Regions from separate parts of the Streptomyces sp. IBSBF 3136 genome, predicted to be linked through region 2. Evidence: predicted binding sites of a transcription regulator. Region 2 holds the regulator's gene; each other region holds the start of a gene.
What was found. Region 2 encodes HrcA, which represses chaperone genes, less so after heat shock. Its sites were predicted from a motif close to TTNGCACTCNGNNNNNCNGAGTGCNAA; they were not measured.

Region 1: groES (co-chaperone GroES) is a predicted target of HrcA. The motif match lies at 1,081-1,107, and genes of this name have one in related genera.
Region 3: groL (chaperonin GroEL) is a predicted target of HrcA. The motif match lies at 2,120-2,146, and genes of this name have one in related genera.

What each region holds. Positions count from the first base shown of each region.
Region 1 covers NZ_JAJSZC010000397.1:113-3,372, forward strand. Annotated here, with positions in the region: gene V7E45_RS39385 (polysaccharide deacetylase family protein) at 158-952, shown strand; gene groES (co-chaperone GroES) at 1,254-1,562, shown strand; gene groL (chaperonin GroEL) at 1,684-3,260, shown strand, end outside.
Region 2 covers NZ_JAJSZC010000073.1:13,844-21,845, forward strand. Annotated here, with positions in the region: gene V7E45_RS17830 (S41 family peptidase) at 1-1,442, opposite strand, end outside; gene V7E45_RS17835 (hypothetical protein) at 1,488-2,048, opposite strand; gene V7E45_RS17840 (hypothetical protein) at 2,153-2,557, shown strand; gene V7E45_RS17845 (VOC family protein) at 2,499-2,891, opposite strand; gene V7E45_RS17850 (16S rRNA (uracil(1498)-N(3))-methyltransferase) at 2,907-3,653, opposite strand; gene V7E45_RS17855 (nitronate monooxygenase) at 3,650-4,738, opposite strand; gene dnaJ (molecular chaperone DnaJ) at 4,920-6,056, opposite strand; gene hrcA (heat-inducible transcriptional repressor HrcA) at 6,057-7,073, opposite strand; gene V7E45_RS17870 (MBL fold metallo-hydrolase) at 7,236-7,964, shown strand; gene V7E45_RS17875 (DUF3097 domain-containing protein) at 7,999-8,002, shown strand, end outside.
Region 3 covers NZ_JAJSZC010000135.1:12,622-20,623, reverse strand. Annotated here, with positions in the region: gene V7E45_RS25780 (hypothetical protein) at 1-233, shown strand, start outside; gene groL (chaperonin GroEL) at 334-1,956, opposite strand; gene V7E45_RS25770 (cold-shock protein) at 2,230-2,433, opposite strand; gene V7E45_RS25765 (MoaD/ThiS family protein) at 2,863-3,138, opposite strand; gene thrC (threonine synthase) at 3,135-4,418, opposite strand; SAM riboswitch class I at 4,436-4,597, opposite strand; gene V7E45_RS25755 (glucosyl-3-phosphoglycerate synthase) at 4,727-5,698, shown strand; gene V7E45_RS25750 (alpha,alpha-trehalose-phosphate synthase (UDP-forming)) at 5,795-7,222, shown strand; gene otsB (trehalose-phosphatase) at 7,224-8,002, opposite strand, start outside.

The DNA.
Region 1 (3,260 bases), on a different contig from region 2:
TGTCGGTCCCGGCAGCCCGGAGCCCGAACCGGAGCCGGGACCTGGACCGGGACGGGCGCCGGGCGCCGGGCGTGGCGGCGGGCGCGCCGTTGGGCGCGGTGGTGCGCGGGCCAGGAGGTCCGGACCGGCCGGGCCGGCGGCCGCTCTCACCGCCGCGCTGGGTGCCGTCCTCGCCTCGGTCCTCCTGCTCGCAGGCTGTGCCCAGTCCGTCGATCCCATCGAACGCCTGGGCAAGCGCGCGGCCCAGGGGGTACGGCCGTCGAGGCCGGCCGGGGACCAGGTCTACCGCCGCTGGGGCCTGGCCGCCCCGCTCGCCGCGCCGCCCAGCCATCCGGCCCGGCCGCTGGCGGCCCAGCGCCCGGACGCCGCGCCACCCCGGGTGGTACGCCGCGTCGACACCTCCGACAAGGTCGTCTTCCTCACCTACGACGACGGCGCCGAGCGGGACCCGCGCTTCGTCGACATGGTCCGCGAACTGCGGCTGCCGGTCAGCCTCTTCCTCACCGACAGCGTCGTCGGCCCGGGATACGGCCACTTCGCCCGGCTGCGCGCGGTGGGCGCCGGCATCGAGAACCACACCCTGGACCACCCGGCGATGGCCGGACTGCCGTACGCCGGACAGCGCGCCGAGATCTGCGGCCAGCAGGAGAAGCTGAGGTCCCGCTTCGGCCTGCGCCCCCGCCTCTTCCGCCCGCCGTACGGCACGTACGACACCACGACCCTGCGCGCCGCCGCCGACTGCGGCATCTCCGCGCTCGTCCTGTGGCGCGCCGCGATGACCTCCGACGGCGTCACCTACGCCACGGGCGCGCGCCGCCTGAGCCCCGGCGACATCGTCCTCGTCGGCCCCGACGAGGCCACCGGCCCGGATCTCAAGGAGCGCACGCGCCGGCTGCTGCGCCAGGCGCAGGCCCAGGGCCTGACGGTGGGACGCCTGGAGGACTACCTGTAGAACACCTGGCCGAGCACCCACCGGAGCGGCCACCCGAGCAACCGCCCGGAACGCACGTCCAGGGGCACCCCGCCGGCGTCCGCCGGCGGGGCCGGGCGAGGCCGATGATCCGCGACGCGCCGCCGTAATTGGCACTCCGCTTGACCGAGTGCTAACCCCGGTCATAGTCTCAGGTCTGGCACTCCCCCCTGGAGAGTGCCAAACACGCGACGGGCAGGTCCGGCACCCGCGACGACGGATCCACCTGGTCGCCACCTCAGACAGTTAACCCCGTGAGATCTCCGAAGGGGGAGGTCGGATCGTGACGACCACCAGCTCCAAGGTTGCCATCAAGCCGCTCGAGGACCGCATCGTGGTCCAGCCGCTCGACGCCGAGCAGACCACCGCCTCTGGCCTGGTCATCCCGGACACCGCGAAGGAGAAGCCCCAGGAGGGCGCCGTCCTCGCCGTGGGCCCGGGCCGTTTCGAGAACGGCGAGCGCCTTCCGCTCGACGTCAAGGTCGGCGACGTCGTCCTGTACAGCAAGTACGGCGGCACCGAGGTGAAGTACAACGGCGAGGAGTACCTCGTCCTCTCGGCTCGCGACGTCCTCGCGATCATCGAGAAGTAGTCACCTCGAGCACCTTTTGCTCCTGACCTGCGCCCCTGGCCCCCGCGACCGATAACGAAGCCGGGCGCCCGGGGCGCAGTCGTCTTTACACCCACAGATTTCCGAGAGGGCTTCCGCTGTCATGGCGAAGATTCTGAAGTTCGACGAGGACGCCCGTCGCGCCCTTGAGCGCGGCGTCAACAAGCTGGCCGACACGGTGAAGGTGACGATCGGCCCCAAGGGTCGCAACGTCGTCATCGACAAGAAGTTCGGCGCCCCCACCATCACCAACGACGGTGTCACGATCGCCCGTGAGGTCGAGATCGACGACCCGTACGAGAACCTCGGCGCGCAGCTGGTGAAGGAGGTGGCGACCAAGACCAACGACATCGCTGGTGACGGCACCACCACCGCCACGGTGCTCGCCCAGGCGCTGGTGCGCGAGGGCCTGAAGAACGTCGCCGCCGGCGCCTCCCCGGCCGCCCTCAAGAAGGGCATCGACGCCGCGGTCAAGGCCGTCTCCGACGAGCTCCTCGCCTCGGCCCGCCCGATCGACGAGAAGTCCGACATCGCCGCCGTGGCCGCGCTGTCCGCCCAGGACCAGCAGGTCGGCGAGCTGATCGCCGAGGCGATGGACAAGGTCGGCAAGGACGGTGTCATCACCGTCGAGGAGTCCAACACCTTCGGTCTGGAGCTGGACTTCACCGAGGGCATGGCCTTCGACAAGGGCTACCTGTCGCCGTACTTCGTCACGGACCAGGAGCGCATGGAGGCCGTCCTCGACGACCCCTACATCCTCATCAACCAGGGCAAGGTCAGCTCCATCCAGGACCTGCTGCCGCTGCTGGAGAAGGTCATCCAGGCCGGCGCCTCCAAGCCCCTGCTGATCATCGCCGAGGACGTCGAGGGCGAGGCCCTGTCGACCCTGGTCGTCAACAAGATCCGCGGCACCTTCAACGCCGTCGCGGTGAAGGCCCCGGGCTTCGGTGACCGCCGCAAGGCCATGCTGCAGGACATCGCCACCCTCACCGGCGGCACCGTCATCTCCGAGGAGGTCGGCCTCAAGCTCGACCAGGTCGGCCTCGACGTGCTGGGCTCCGCCCGCCGCGTGACCGTCACCAAGGACGACACCACGATCGTCGACGGCGGCGGCAACTCCGCCGACGTCGCGGGCCGCATCGCCCAGATCAAGGCCGAGATCGAGAACACCGACTCCGACTGGGACCGCGAGAAGCTCCAGGAGCGCCTCGCGAAGCTGGCCGGCGGCGTGTGCGTGATCAAGGTCGGCGCCGCCACCGAGGTGGAGCTGAAGGAGAAGAAGCACCGTCTGGAGGACGCCATCTCCGCGACCCGCGCCGCGGTCGAGGAGGGCATCGTCTCCGGTGGTGGCTCCGCTCTGGTCCACGCCGTCAAGGTCCTCGAGGGCAACCTCGACAAGACCGGCGACGAGGCCACGGGTGTCGCGGTCGTCCGCCGCGCCGCCGTCGAGCCGCTGCGCTGGATCGCCGAGAACGCCGGCCTCGAGGGCTACGTGATCGTCTCCAAGGTGGCCGAGCTCGACAAGGGCAACGGCTACAACGCCGCCACCGGCGAGTACGGCGACCTGGTCAAGGCCGGCGTCATCGACCCGGTCAAGGTCACCCGCTCCGCCCTGGAGAACGCCGCCTCCATCGCCTCCCTCCTCCTGACGACCGAGACCCTGGTCGTCGAGAAGAAGGA
Region 2 (8,002 bases):
TCGGTGACCGACAGGTCGGTGGTGTTGGCGACGCGCAGCTGGCACAGGGGGCGCGGGCCGGGGTGGGACCAGGCGAGCCAACCGGAGTCGGGGGAGAAGGCGAGGTCGCCGACGTCCCCGTGATCGCTGCGGTCCACCTCGCGGACCTCGCCGCTGTCCCGCTCGACCAGCAGCAGCCGTCCGTCGTGGGCGGCCACGGCGGCCCGGCTGCCGTCGGGGGCCATGGCCAGTTCCAGGACGCGGCCGAGCTGCCCGGCGGCGATCCGACGCGGGGTGGCGCCCGGGGCGACTCCGGTGGCGGGCGCGAACTCCAGGGCGTCCTCGCCCTCGGCGTCGGTCACCCACACCGCCCACTCCTCGCCGTCGGTGCGGAAGGTGCGCGGGAGCCGGGCGCGCACGCCGGGCTGTGCGGCGAGGGCGCGGGCCGGGCCCGAGCGGTGGGTGACCCAGTGGACCGTGCCACGCACGGCGACCGCGCTGCCGCGCGCGGTGTGGTCGGGGGTCGCGTGCCCGAACCAGCGGGCGGCGTCGACCTGGAACGGCTGGAGGTCGACGCGCGGGCCGCCGGGGCGGATGTCGAGGCGGCGGGGCGCGGCGCCGTCGAGGTCGTCGAGCAGCCAGAGCTCGCCCGCGCTGGAGTAGACGACCCGGGTGCCGTCGGTGGCGGCGTGCCGGGCGTAGAAGCCTCCCGCGCTCCCGTCCCCGCCGGGGCCGGAGGTGCCGCCGAGGGGCGTGTGGCGCCGCAGGTCTGACCCGTCGGCGAGGGAGGAGTACAGCGCCCCGGTGCCCTCGTGGTCGGAGAGGAACGCCACCCGGTCGCCGACCCACAGCGGGTACTCGATGTTGCCGTCCAGGTCCTCGTGCAGCCGGACGAACTCACCGGCGCCCTCCGCGTCGCCGGTGCCGCGGTCGATCCACAGCTTGCCCGCCGTGCCGCCCCGGTAGCGCTTCCACCAGGCGGCCTCGCGGCCCATCGGGGCGGACAGCAGTACCGTGTGCGGGCCGTGGGCGATGTCGCCGACCGGTCCGTAGGGCAGGGTGGTGGCCGGTCCGCCGTCCAGCGGGACGGCCCGCGCCCAGGTGCGGCGCAGGCTCGCCTGGCCCTGGGTGCTGAGCGCGAGGACCTCGCCGTCCGGGGTCCAGCCGCGCACCTGGGTCTTCAGGCTCCCCCAGTAGGTCAGCCGTCTTGACGGTCCGCCGGCGACCGGGGCGACGTACACCTCGGGGGCGCCGTCCCGGGTCGAGGTCCACGCGAGGGTGGTGCCGTCGGGCGAGATGCGGGGGTGGTTCACCGGCACGTTGTCGGCGCCGGCCCGCCAGGCCCGGCCCCCGTCCAGGGGCGCCAGCCATACGTCGTCCTCGGCGGTGAAGGTCACCAAGTCGTCGTGGAGATGGGGGAATCGGAGGTAGCCGGAGGATCCTGCCGGAGCGCTCTGAGTCACCCCGTCACTGTACGCAGCGGCGGGTGCGCCCGCCCCCGGTTCGGATCACTTGCCCTCCACGGGCCAGCAGGTCGGGTCGCCCTTGCACCACAGGGTCCGGGTGACGGTGACCGTGACGGTGGGCTCCCCGCCGGTGGGCCGGTAGGTGACGGGCGGCCGGTACGTCGGGCCCGTCGTGGCGTCGCAGTCGCCGAGTCCGCTGACCCGGAACACCTGCCTGCCGCCGACCCGGGCCGTGAGGTCCCCGCGTACGCAGGCGCCGTCGACGGCCTTCGTCACCTTGCCGGTGACGGTGATCTTCCGGCCGTCCTTGGTCCGCCCCTGGCAGTCGACGGAGACGACGGTGGTCTCGGTCGGCGAGGGGGACCTCCCCGGTGTGTAGCCGCCCCTGCCGTAGTTGCCGGTGCAGGTGAGCCAACTGATGTCCACGTGACGCCGCTTGAGCTCGTCGGTGGCGGTCTTGTCGGTGGTGTACGCCACCGCGGCCGAGCTGAGATCGCCCGGCTGACACGCCGTCACCAGGCCCACCGTGACCACCGCGAGCCCCGCCACGGCCAGTGCGCGCGTGGGGCGCGGCCCACGTCCGATTCGTCTCGAAGCCCCCATGAAGGGCAGCGTGCCACCGGTGCGGGCGGGGCGGTAGACCGCTTACGGCCACTCACCCGTTCGGGTGGGCACCCGTGCGGTCCGGGCCGCCGTAGGCCGGCGTGATGGGCGGGAGAGGCGGACTCAGACGACTGGTGGGGCCGGACGGGGAGCTGTGGTGGTGGCGCGTCGGGCACCGGCACCGTCCCGACGGCGGCCCCTGCCAGGAGACACTGGTGCTGTACCGGGACGGCCGGGCCGACCGGCCCGCTGCCCGGCTGGTCTTCCGGGGCGGACCGGGCCGGGTGGCGGGCAGCGATCCGTACAGCCACTCCGGGCTCGTGATCGACGAGCACGGGAACGCGGCCGATCTGCACCTGCCCTCCGTCGTGCGGGCGTTCGTGGACGAGGTGCGGGCGCGCGAGCGGGCCGGCGGCGAGGTGGACGGGTGGGCGCTGCTGCCGTCGGTCGTCAGGTGCGCAGCAGAAGCCACTCCTGGAGTTCCACCATGTTCCCCTCCGGGTCCTTGAGGTGGGCCACCCGCATGCGGTCCGTCATCGGGGCGGGCCCGTGCAGGACGGTCGCGCCGCGGGAGCCGATCTCCTCGCAGTAGGCGTCCAGGTCGTCGACCCGCAGGACGACCAGGGAGCGGTGGCCCGTGGCGGCGCCGCCCAGTTCGTCGAGGATGCCGGCCATCATGGCGCGGTCCTGGAGGGCGATCCCGGCCGAGCCGGCGTGCGGGCTGAACTTCTCGTACGGGCCCTCGGCCGCCCCGGACTGCGGGGTGAGGCCGAGGACCTCGGCGTAGAAGCGGTAACAGGCCGGGAAGTCGGTGACGAGGAGCCGTATCTGGGCGAGTTCCATCGTGTCCCTCGGGGGTCAGGACCAGCGGCCGGTGCGGCCCAGCAGGAGGGCCGCGGCGGCGGTGCCGGCGGTGGACGTGCGCAGGACGGAGGGGCCGAGCACGAAGGCGCGGGCACCCGCCTCCTCGAAGAGTGCCAACTCGTCGCGGGAGACTCCGCCTTCGGGCCCGACGACCAGCACGATCTCGCCCCGCTCGGGGAGTTCGGCGGTGGCGAGCGGCGCGCTGCCGTGCTCGAAGTCGGAGTGCAGCACGGCGGCGAAGTCGGCTCCGGCGAGAAGCGCGGCGACCTGCTTGGTGGTGGCCGCGTCCGCGATCTCGGGGAAGCGGACCCGGCGGGACTGCTTGCCGGCCTCCCGGGCGGTGGCCCGCCACTTGCCGAGGGCCTTCAGCCCCCGGTCGCCCCGCCACTGGGTGATGCAGCGGGCCGCCTGCCAGGGCACGACGGCGTCGACGCCGACCTCGGTCATGGTCTCGACGGCGACCTCGCCGCGGTCGCCCTTGGGCAGGGCCTGGACGACGGTGATGCGCGGAGAGGGCTCCGGTTCCTCGGCCACGGAGCCCAGGCGGACGATCAGCCGGTCCTTGCCCTCGGCGCCGATCACCTCGCACACGGCGTGGCGTCCGGCGCCGTCGGTGAGGACGACCTGCTCGCCCGGCTGGAGCCGCTTGACCGAGACCGCGTGGCGGCCTTCCGGGCCGTCCAGGACGTAGCGGTCGCCGTCCGCACCGAAGTGCTCGACGACGAAGACCGGGGCCGTCATCGCCCGTCACCTCCCGTGCCGGCCGGGCCCGACAACGCTGTCCCGGCCGCGGCGAGTTCGGCCGCCAGCACCCGCACCAGTTCCCCGGCGGGCAGCTCGCGGGCCATCCGGTGGCCCTGGCCGGCCCACAGGGCCATGCCCTGGGCGTCCCCTGCCTTCGCGGCGGCCTTGCGCAGCGGCGAGGTCAGATGGTGGATCTCGGGGTACGCGGCCGGGGCGTAGGGGCCGTGCTCGCGCAGGAAGCGGTTGACCAGGGCGCGCGCCGGCCGGCCGGAGAAAGCCCGGGTCAGCTCGGTGCGCGTGAACAGCGGGTCGGTCAGCGCCTGCTTGTGCTGGGCGGGGGCGCCGGACTCGGGGGTGGCGACGAACGCGGTGCCGATCTGGGCCGCGCTCGCGCCCGCCGCGAGGACGGCGGCGATCTGGGCGCCGCGCATGATGCCGCCGGCGGCGACGACCGGGATGCGCACGGTCTCGCGGACCTGTGCGACCAGCGAGAGCAGTCCGATGCCGGAGCCGTCGTTCTCCGCGAGGTCCCGGTGGGTGCCCTGGTGGCCGCCCGCCTCCACGCCCTGCGCGATCACCGCGTCCGCCCCGGCCCGCTCGACGGCGGCGGCCTCCTCGGCGGTGGTGGCGGTGACCAGGGTGAGGGTCCCGGCCCGGCGCAGCGCGTCGAGGACGTCCCGGGCCGGCACGCCGAAGTGGAAGGAGACCACCGGCACCGGGTTGTCGAGGAGGACGGCGAGCTTGGCGTCGTAGCCGTCGTCGCGTCCGCTGTCCGGATCGCCCAGCTCGGTCTTGTACCAGGCGGCCTCACCGGCGAGCTGGTGCGCGTAGACCTCCACCGCGCCCGACTCCGCGTACTCGGGCTGGGGCATGAAGAGGTTCACGCCGAACGGGCGGGCCGTGAGCCCTCGCAGCTGCTTGATCTCCTGGTACATGCCGTCGGCGGTCTTGTACCCGGCGGCGAGGAACCCGAGACCGCCCGCCTCGGACACGGCGGCCGCGAGCTGCGGGACGGAGACACCGCCCGCCATGGGGGCCTGCACGATCGGAAGTGGAAAGAGATCGGTCAGTGCGGAGGACATGACCGCATGTTGCCACGTCCCTCGAACAAGTCCGAATCCGGGCTTCCCGCGGCATAGGCCAGTGGCACAGGGGGCCTGAGCACTCTGTGCGGCACCCCGTGCGCACCGCCGTCGGCCGCGGGTCCGGCCGCCGCTCGGGCGGCGGTCCGGGACCGGGTCCCGACCGCCGCGCCGGCCGGCGTCAGCGCCCGTTGAAGGCGTCCTTCAGCCGCGAGAACAGGCCCTGCTGCCCTGGCTGGAACTGGCCCTGGGGTCGCTCCTCCCCGCGGAGCTTCGCCAGCTCGCGCAGCAGCCGCTCCTGCTCGGGGTCGAGCTTGGTCGGCGTGGTGACCTCGACGTGCACGATGAGGTCACCCCGGCCGCCGCCGCGCAGATGCGTGACGCCCCGGTTGTGCAGCGGGATCGACTGGCCGGACTGGGTGCCGGGCCTGATGTCGACCTCCTCCATGCCGTCCAGGGTCTCCAGCGGCACCTTGGTGCCGAGGGCCGCCGCGGTCATCGGGATGGTGACCGTGCAGTGCAGGTCGTCGCCGCGCCGCTGGAAGGTCGAGTGCGGCAGCTCGTGGATCTCGACGTAGAGGTCGCCGGCCGGACCGCCGCCGGGGCCGACCTCGCCCTCGCCGGCGAGCTGGATCCGGGTGCCGTTGTCGACACCGGCCGGGATCTTCACCGTCAGCGTGCGGCGGGAGCGGATCCGGCCGTCGCCCGCGCACTCCGGGCACGGGGTCGGCACGACCGTGCCGAAGCCCTGGCACTGGGGGCAGGGGCGGGAGGTCATGACCTGGCCGAGGAAGGACCGGGTCACCTGGGAGACCTCGCCGCGGCCGCGGCACATGTCACACGTCTGGGCGGTGGTGCCCGGCGCCGCGCCCTCGCCGTTGCAGGTGTTGCAGACGATCGCCGTGTCGACCTGGATGTCCTTGGTCGTCCCGAAGGCCGCCTCGTCCAACTCGATCTCGATGCGGATCATGGCGTCCTGGCCGCGCCTGGTGCGCGAGCGCGGGCCGCGCTGCGACGCCGTGCCGAAGAACGCGTCCATGATGTCGGAGAAGTTGCCGAAGCCACCGGCGCCGAAGCCGCCCGCGCCCGCGCCGCCCGACTGGGAGAGCGGGTCGCCGCCGAGGTCGTAGACCTGCTTCTTCTGCGGGTCCGACAGCACCTCGTAAGCGGCGTTGATCTCCTTGAACCGCTCCTGGGTCTTCGGATCGGGGTTGACGTCCGGGTGCAGCTCGCGCGCGAGCCGACGGAACGCCTTCTTGATCTCATCCTGCGACGCGTCGCGGCGCACGCCGAGAACGGCGTAGTAGTCCGTGGCCACCTACGACTCCGCCAGGATCTGTCCGACGTACCGTGCCACTGCGCGTACCGCTCCCATCGTTCCCGGATAGTCCATGCGGGTCGGTCCGACCACGCCGAGCTTGGCAACCGCCTCGCCGCCCGAACCGTAGCCGACCGACACCACGGAGGTGGAGTTGAGTCCCTCATGGGCGTTCTCGTGCCCGATGCGCACCATCACGCCCGGATCCTTCGCCTCGCCCAGGAGCTTGAGGAGCACGACCTGCTCCTCAAGAGCCTCCAGGACGGGCCGGATCGTGAGGGGGAAGTCATGTCCGAAACGGGTGAGATTGGCGGTGCCGCCGATCATCAACCGCTCCTCGTTCTCCTCGACCAGTGTCTCCAGCAGGGTGGAGAGCACGGTGGAGACCGTACCGCGATCCTCGGCCTCGAAGGCCTCGGGCAGGTCCTCGACCAGACGCGGCACATCACTGAACCGGCGGCCGGCGACCCGGCTGTTCAGCCGCGCCCTGAGGTCGGCGAGGGAGGCCTCGCCGAAGGGCGCCGGGCAGTCGACCATCCGCTGCTCGACCCGGCCGGTGTCCGTGATCAGCACGAGCATCACCCGCGCGGGCGCGAGTGAGAGCAGCTCCACGTGCCGGACGGTGGACCGGGTCAGGGACGGGTACTGCACCACGGCGACCTGCCGGGTGAGCTGTGCGAGCAGCCTGACCGTGCGGGCCACGACGTCGTCGAGGTCGACGGCGCCCTCGAGGAAGTTCTGGATGGCCCGGCGCTCGGGCCCGGTCATCGGCTTGACGCCCGCGAGCTTGTCCACGAACAGCCGGTAGCCCTTGTCGGTGGGGATGCGCCCGGCGCTGGTGTGCGGCTGTGCGATGTAGCCCTCGTCCTCCAGGGCCGCCATGTCGTTGCGCACGGTCGCCGGGGAGACGCCGAGGTTGTGCCGCTCGGTGAGCGCCTTCGAGCCCACCGGCTCCTCGGTGCCCACGTAGTCCTGGACGATGGCGCGCAGCACCTCGAGCCTGCGTTCACTCAGCATCCGCGCGCACCTCCAGCATGTCGTCCCCTGGGACCTTCGAGTGGTCCACCTGGCACTCTGCGTGTCCGAGTGCCAGCCATCCCCGGCCCAGTGTACGGCCGTGGGGTACTCACTGGGCAAGGTCGGTCCTGCCGTACGGGGTCGTACCGCTAGCGTCGCGGTATGACGGTGACTTGGGAAGAGCTGGGGTGGGAGCGGCTGGCCGACGGGATCGGCAGGTGCCGGCTGCCCGGCTGGGACTGCACCGCGGGCCTGGTGGTCGGGCACGGCAGGGCGCTGATGGTGGACGCCGGGTCGAGCCTGGCCGAGGGCGCCCGGCTGCGGGAGTGCGCCGAGCGCCTCACCGGCCGCCGTGTGACCCATCTCGCGCTCACCCACCCCCACTTCGACCACGTCTTCGGCACGGCCGCGTTCGCCGGGGCCGAGGTGTACGCGGCGGTGGGGGCGGAGGCGGTGTTGGCCCGCGGCCGCGAGGAGCTGCGCCTGGACGCGGTCCGCAACGGCCTGCCGGTGGCGGACGCGGAGGAGGCGGCGGACACGCTGGCCGCCGGGGCGCCCCGGCACCCGGTCTCCGGCGAGCTGACGCTGGACCTCGGGGACGGCCGGCAGGCGCTGCTGGCCAACGTGGGGCCGGGGCACACCGCGCACGACCTGGCGGTGCTGGTCCCCGGCTCGCCCGAGGTGGTCTTCTGCGGCGATCTGGTGGAGGAGTCCGGCGCGCCCCAGGCGGGCCCGGACGCCGTGCCGTCGCGGTGGCCGGCCGCGCTCGACCGGCTGCTGGCCCTGGGCGGCGAGGACGCGCTGTACGTGCCCGGTCACGGTGCGGTGGTGGACGCGGCGTTCGTACGGCGCCAGCGCGACGAGCTGGCGGCGCGTTTCGGCGTGTCGTGAGCCCCCGGCCGCGGCTTCTCCTATCGTCACTCGAATGC
Region 3 (8,002 bases), on a different contig from region 2:
AGCTCCCACCGGAGCCGGTCCCCCTCCCGGCGCCCCGGCGGATCCTGGAGTGCGCGGAATGCGGAGTGCCGGGGCGGCCGGAGGCGCTGCCGGGCGGGGTGTGCGGAGGCTGCCGGGGCGAACGCGCTCCCACACCCTCCCGTACGCCTCTGACCGCTCCCACGGTCCACGCCCGCGCGGGCGCGATCCGGGATGCGATGTCCCTGCGGCGACGCGAACGGGCACCGGGGTGAGGGGCCACCGGCCGTGAAAACGCCCGAGGGCGGTACCCCCAGCCAGCAGCTGGACGTACCGCCCTCGGTCCGTAGGACAGGCGATCAACCGTCAGGTCGATCAGAAGTCCATGTCACCGCCCGGCATGCCGCCCGGAGCGGCCGCGCCGGCCTTCTCCGGCTTGTCGGCGATGACGGCCTCGGTGGTCAGGAACAGCGCGGCGATGGAGGCGGCGTTCTGCAGCGCGGAACGGGTCACCTTCGCCGGGTCGATGATGCCCTCGGCGACGAGGTCGACGTACTCGCCGGTCGCGGCGTTCAGGCCGTGGCCCGGGGTCAGGTTGCGCACCTTCTCCACCACGACACCGCCCTCGAGGCCGGCGTTGACGGCGATCTGCTTCAGCGGGGCCTCGAGCGCGAGCTTCACGGCCTGGGCGCCGGTCGCCTCGTCACCCTCGAGCTCCAGCTTCTCGAAGACCTGGGAGGCCTGCAGCAGGGCCACGCCACCACCGGCGACGATGCCCTCCTCGACGGCGGCCTTCGCGTTGCGGACGGCGTCCTCGATGCGGTGCTTGCGCTCCTTGAGCTCCACCTCGGTGGCGGCGCCGGCCTTGATGACCGCGACACCGCCGGCGAGCTTCGCCAGGCGCTCCTGCAGCTTCTCGCGGTCGTAGTCCGAGTCGCTGTTCTCGATCTCGGCGCGGATCTGGTTCACCCGACCGTTGACCTGGTCCGAGGAGCCGGCACCGTCGACGATGGTGGTCTCGTCCTTGGTGATGACGACCTTGCGGGCGCGGCCCAGGAGGTCCAGGGTCGCGTTCTCCAGCTTGAGGCCGACCTCCTCGGAGATGACCTCGCCGCCCGTGAGGATGGCGATGTCGCCGAGCATGGCCTTGCGGCGGTCGCCGAAGCCCGGGGCCTTGACGGCGACGGACTTGAAGGTGCCGCGGATCTTGTTGACGACCAGGGTCGACAGGGCCTCGCCCTCGACGTCCTCGGCGATGATCAGCAGCGGCTTGCCCGACTGCATGACCTTCTCCAGGAGCGGGAGCAGGTCCTTGACGGAGCTGATCTTGGAGTTCGCGATGAGGATGTACGGGTCCTCGAGCGACGCCTCCATGCGCTCCATGTCGGTGGCGAAGTAGGCGGAGATGTAGCCCTTGTCGAAGCGCATGCCCTCGGTGAGCTCGAGCTCCAGACCGAAGGTGTTGCTCTCCTCGACGGTGATGACGCCTTCCTTGCCGACCTTGTCCATGGCCTCGGCGATGAGCTCGCCGATCTGGGTGTCGGCGGCGGAGATGGACGCGGTGGAGGCGATCTGCTCCTTCGTCTCCACGTCCTTCGCCTGCTCCAGCAGGGCGGCGGAGACGGCCTCGACGGCCTTCTCGATACCGCGCTTCAGGGCCATCGGGTTGGCACCGGCGGCGACGTTGCGCAGGCCCTCCTTGACCAGGGCCTGGGCGAGCACGGTCGCGGTGGTCGTACCGTCACCGGCGACGTCGTCCGTCTTCTTGGCGACTTCCTTGACCAGCTCGGCGCCGATCTTCTCGTACGGGTCCTCGAGCTCGATCTCCTTGGCGATGGAGACACCGTCGTTGGTGATCGTGGGGGCGCCCCACTTCTTCTCGAGGACGACGTTGCGGCCCTTGGGGCCGAGCGTCACCTTGACGGCGTCCGCGAGCTGGTTCATGCCGCGCTCGAGGCCGCGCCGCGCCTCCTCGTCGAACGCGATGATCTTGGCCATGTGAAGTGGTCCCTCCAGGACTGGGGGTGATTCCTTCGGACCGCGCCCGCGCCCGCGACGGACGGCTCGCCGGCCCCGTGGTTCCTTGCACCACTTGGCCTGCGGGCCTCACCGACCCGGTCCTTCGTTGTCACTCTCACCTTCAGAGTGCTAACGCCAATGATTAGCACTCGGGCATGGCGAGTGCAAGCGCCTCGGGGGGATCAGCCCGGGGCGAACAGGACGAAGGGCCCACACCCCGGACGAGGTGTGGGCCCTTCGCGTGAAGAACGTTCAGGCGGTGACGCGAACCATGTCGGCCTGCGGGCCCTTCTGGCCCTGCGAGATCTCGAACTCGACCCGCTGGCCCTCTTCCAGGGTGCGGTAGCCGTCCATCTGAATCGCGCTGTAGTGGACGAAGACGTCCGCACCACCGTCGACCGCGATGAAGCCGTAGCCCTTCTCCGCGTTGAACCACTTGACGGTGCCCTGAGCCATGCCTAACTCCCCTATTACTGGCCCTTGCACAGATCCACACTTCGCGGACCCGGGTCAGACCTCACCCCCCATTGATCGGGGGCGTGCGCCGGAACGCGTCGACCGCGGCTGAATGTATCTGTCCAACTGCCGTCTGCAACAGGTCAATCGGACGAGAATTCTGGACGCGCCCGATCCGGAATCTGGCGAGAATTCAGGCGAATTCAGGGCAATTCGGGCCCCACAAATGGCTCAAAAGCCGCAAAGAACCCACGCACTTTGGCCATTTCTCGTCGGGCGTACGGCATGATTCCGGGGCTCTCGACCCGCGGGCCCGGAACGCGTTCCCCAACTCTACCGCGCTCAATCACTCAGAATGGCCCCCTCCGTTTCTCTCGCGGAGGAGGCCATTCCATGAACGATCGGTAACCGCGATTACCGAAGGTAATGTCAGCCGCCGGCGACCGCCGGAATGATGGAGACACCGGCGCCGTCGGGGGTGGCGGTCTGCAGCCCCTGCTCGAAGCGGACGTCGTCGTCGTTGACGTAGACGTTCACGAAGCGGCGCAGCTTGCCCTGGTCGTCCAGCACCCGGGCGGCGATGCCGGTGTGGTTCTTCTCCAGGCTCTCGATGACCTCGGCGAGGGTCGCGCCCTCGGCGGCGACCTCGGCCCGGCCACCCGTGTAGGTGCGCAGGATGGTGGGGATGCGAACGGTCACGCTCATGCGAGGCCAGCCTCTCGGAAGGAGTCCAGGGTCGGGCGGATGGTGGCGGTCAGGCCGGTGCCGGCCACCGCGTCGAGGGTCTTGAGGCCGTCGCCGGTGTTGAGCACGACGGTGGTCTTCGCCGGGTCCAGGACCCCCTCCTTGAGCAGCTTGCGGGCGACCCCGACGGTCACGCCGCCCGCCGTCTCCGCGAAGATGCCCTCGGTGCGGGCCAGCAGCTTGATGGCGTCCACGACCTCCTCGTCCGTCACGTCCTCCACCGCACCGCCGGTGCGGCGCGCGATGTCCAGGACGTACGGCCCGTCGGCCGGGTTGCCGATGGCCAGGGACTTGGCGATGGTGTTCGGCTTCTGCGGCCGCACGACGTCGTGACCCGCCTTGTAGGCGGTCGACACCGGCGAGCAGCCCTCGGCCTGGGCACCGAAGATCTTGTACGGCCGGTCCTCCACCAGACCCAGCTTGATCAGCTCCTGCAGCCCCTTGTCGATCTTCGTGAGCTGGGAGCCGGAGGCGATCGGGACGACGATCTGGTCCGGGAGCCGCCAGCCGAGCTGCTCGCAGATCTCGTACGCGAGGGTCTTGGAGCCCTCCGCGTAGTACGGGCGCAGGTTGACGTTCACGAAACCCCAGCCCTCGCCGGCCGGGTCGCCGATCAGCTCGGAGCAGAAACGGTTCACGTCGTCGTAGTTGCCCTCGATGCCGACGAGCTCGCCGCCGTACACCGCGGCCATGACGACCTTGCCCTGCTCCAGGTCGTGCGGGATGAACACGCAGGAGCGGAAGCCGGCCCGCGCGGCGGCGGCGCCGACGGCGCCGGCCAGGTTGCCGGTGGAGGAGCAGGAGAGGGTGCTGAAGCCGAAGGCGCGCGCGGCCTCCAGCGCCTGGGCGACGACCCGGTCCTTGAAGGAGTGGGTCGGGTTGCCGGAGTCGTCCTTCACGTACAGACCGCCGGTGACGCCCAGCTCGCGCGCCAGGTTGTCGGCCTTGACGAGCTTGGTCCAGCCCGGGTTGATGTTGGGCTTGTCGGCCACGTCGGCGGGGACGGGCAGCAGGGGCGCGTAGCGCCAGATGTTCGCGGGGCCGGACTCGATGCGCCGGCGCAGTTCCTCGGTGTCGTACGCGGAGAAGTCGTAGGCGATCTCCAGCGGACCGAAACACTCCTCGCAGGCGAACACCGGCCCGAGGGGTACCCGGTGGCCGCACTCGCGACAGCTCAGGGCGGCGGCGGGACCGAGATCGACGGCGGGATTGCTGGTGCTTGCAACTGTCTGCGCAGCCATGGAGGCGAGGCCCTTTCTCCTCATCTTCCTCACGACGCACTTCGCCGTGAGACGGATTTGGCACCTTCCCTAGCCGGGAGCCTCGCGGAGACGGTCAGATCAGGTCTGGTCTACGAGTACCGACTGGAGGGTTGCCGGGGCTTCATCGGGCCGTTTCCCTCTGCCCCTCTGGATGAGCTGTATGTGGTTGTCGGCGCCGGTGATCCCCGACATGCGATGGTCATCGGCGTTGTTCAAGACTGTAACCGAAGGCCAGGACAGTTGAGATAGTCGTCCGAACCGCGAGACAACAGTGAGGAGCCACCGACGTGCTGGAAGAAGTCGAGCGTTGGCTGAGCACGCGCTCCTGGTCCGTGACCGACCGCTCGCCGCACAGGATCCTGGCCGCCAAGCAGCGCACGGGCCAGACGGTCTCCGTCGTGCTGCCCGCACTGGACGAGGAGGAGACGGTCGGCGACATCGTCGCGGTGATCCGCCGCGACCTCGTGGAGCGCCTCCCGCTGGTCGACGAGATCGTCGTCGTCGACTCCGGGTCCACCGACCGCACCTCCGAGGTGGCCGCCGCCGCGGGCGCGCGGGTCGTCCACCGCGACGACATACTGCCGCGCATCCCCGCCGTCCCCGGCAAGGGCGAGGTGCTGTGGCGTTCCCTGCTGGTGACCGGCGGCGACATCGTCTGCTTCGTCGACGCCGACCTGCGGGAGTTCTCCTCCGACTTCGTGTCCGGGATCGTCGGCCCGCTGCTCACCGACCCGGACGTCGACCTGGTCAAGGCCATGTACGACCGTCCGCTGCTCACCGGTCCCGAGGGGCCCGGCGGCGGCCGGACGGCGGGGCAGGGCGGCCGGGTCACCGAGCTGATGGCCCGCCCGCTGCTGAACATGCACTGGCCGCAGCTGGCCGGCTTCGTGCAGCCGCTGGGCGGCGAGTACGCGGCCCGCCGCTCGCTGCTGGAGCGGTTGCCGTTCCCGGTCGGGTACGGCGTGGAGCTGGGCATGCTGGTGGACGCGCTGCACCTGGTGGGCCTGGACGCACTGGCCCAGGTCGACGTGGGCGTGCGCAAGCACCGCCACCAGGACGGTCAGGCGCTGGGCAGGATGGCCGCCGCGATCTACCGCACGGCGCAGCTGCGGCTGGCCCGCGGGCACCTGGTCCGCCCGTCCCTGACCCAGTTCGAGCGGGGCGCGGACGGGTTCGAGCCGCGCACCTACTCGGTGGACACCGAGGAGCGGCCGCCGATGGCGGAGATCGCGGAGTACACGCACCGCCGGGTGGCGTGAACGCGTGGTGGCCGGACGGCTGTATCCGGACCCCGCCGCAACCGACGGGGCGGTACGTACGTTTGAGCGTTTCCGGGCCGGGCTAGGTTGAGGCTTATGGCTTCCAGGCACGGTGCTGAGGTGCTGGTCGCGTCCAATCGCGGACCGGTTTCGTACGAGGTGCGCCCCGACGGCGCGGGCGGCTCACTGCACGCCAAACGGGGCGGTGGCGGCCTGGTCTCGGGCCTGTCGGCCATCGGCTCCGAGGCCAGTGCGGTGTGGGTGTGCGCCGCGCTGGGCGACGGCGACCGGGAGGCGGTGCGGCGGGCGGACGGCGGACTGCTGCCGGTGGAGGACACCGGCGGGCAACGGGTGCGGATGCTCGACATCGACGCCGCCGTGTTCGCCGACGCCTACAACGGCATCGCCAACTCGGTGCTGTGGTTCGTACACCACATGCTGTACCAGACCCCGCTGGAGCCGGTCTTCGACGCCGGTTTCCGACGGCAGTGGGCGTCGTACCGGGCGTACAACGAGGCGTTCGCGCGGGCGCTGGCCGAGGAGGCGGCACCGGGCGCCGCGGTGCTGATCCAGGACTACCACCTGGCCCTCGCCCCCCGGATGCTCCGCGAGCTCCGCCCCGACCTGCGCATCGGACATTTCTCGCACACCCCGTGGGCCCCGCCGGACTACTTCCGGCTGCTGCCCGACGACATCGCGACCGAGCTGCTGGAGGGCATCCTCGGCGCGGACCGGGCGGCGTTCCTGACCCGGCGATGGGCGGACGCGTTCACCGACTGCTGCCGGACGGTCCTCGAGTCCGGCGTCCCGGCCGGGACCCGGATCGGGGTGCACGGTCTCGGGGCGGACGCGGACTTCCTGCGCGAGCGGGCGCACCGCGCGGACGTGGGCGAACGGATGGCCGCGTTGCGCGCGGAGATCGGCGAGGGGCGCCGGACGATCGTCCGGGTGGACCGCACCGAGCTGTCCAAGAACATCGTGCGCGGCCTGCTGGCGTACCGGGAGCTGCTGGAGGACCACCCCGAGTGGCGCGAACGGGTGGTGCACGTGGCGTTCGCCTACCCGTCCCGGCAGGACCTCGCCGTCTACCGGGCCTACACCGCCGAGGTTCAGCGGGTCGCGGAGGAGATCAACGCGACGTTCGGCACGCCCGGCTGGACCCCGGTGGTGCTGCACGTGAAGGACGACTTCGCGCGCTCCCTGGCCGCGTACCGGCTGGCCGACGTCGCCCTGGTCAACCCCATCCGGGACGGCATGAACCTGGTCGCCAAGGAGGTGCCGGTCGTCTCCGACGAGGGCTGTGCCCTGGTGCTGTCCCGCGAGGCCGGGGCGTACGAGGAGCTGGGCGAGAGCGCGATCGTGGTGAACCCGTACGACATCGGGGGGACGGCGCGCGCCCTGCACGAGGCGCTGACCCTGCCGGCGGGCGAGCGGGCGGAGCGCTCCAAGCGGCTCGCGGCCGCGGCCACCGCGCTGCCGCCCACCCGCTGGTTCCTGGATCAGCTGGCGGCCCTGGACGGCTGAGTCAGCCGAGCCGGGCCGCCAGCCCGCGCAGCAGTCCCACGACGCCTTCGGGCCCGTCCACGACGAGGTCCGCCCGCTCGGCCAGTTCGGTGACCTCCGCGCTGCCGCTGCACACCAGCACGCCGGGTACGCCGTCGGAGCGGAGTTTCTCGACCGCCGCGAAGGCGGGGAGGTCGCCGAGGTCGTCACCGGCGTAGAGGACGGCTCCCGCGCCGGTGGCGCGGACGTGGTCGAGCAGGGCCACGCCCTTGTCCATGCCGGGCGGGCGCAGTTCCAGGACCAGCCGGCCGGGCTCCACGATCAGGCCGTGCCGGGTGGCGAGGTCGGTGAGGGGGACGCGCAGGGCCTCGAAGGCGGCCTGGGGGTCGTCGGCACGGCGGGTGTGCACGGCGACCGCGCGCCCCTTCTCCTCGATCCAGATGCCCTGCCCGGCGCCGACCCGCTCCAGCAGGCCCGGCAGCTCGGCGCGGACGGCGGCCACGCCGGGGTGCGCCGGCGGGGCGGTCAGCTCGCCGGTCGAGGCCTGCCAGCGCTCGGCGCCGTAGTGGCCGAGGACGACGAGGTGTTCAAGGCCGGGCACGTCCGCGAAGCCGCCGTGCCGCACCGCGACGGCGGCCGGTCTGCCGGTCACCACGGCGACGGAGGCGACCCGCGGGGCGAGCGCGGCGAGCGCGGGCACGGCGTCCGGGTGGGCGCGGGCCTGTTCGGGGTCGGCCACGATGGGGGCGAGCGTGCCGTCGAAGTCGAGGCCGATCACCGCGGTGTGCGCTCTGGAGAGCA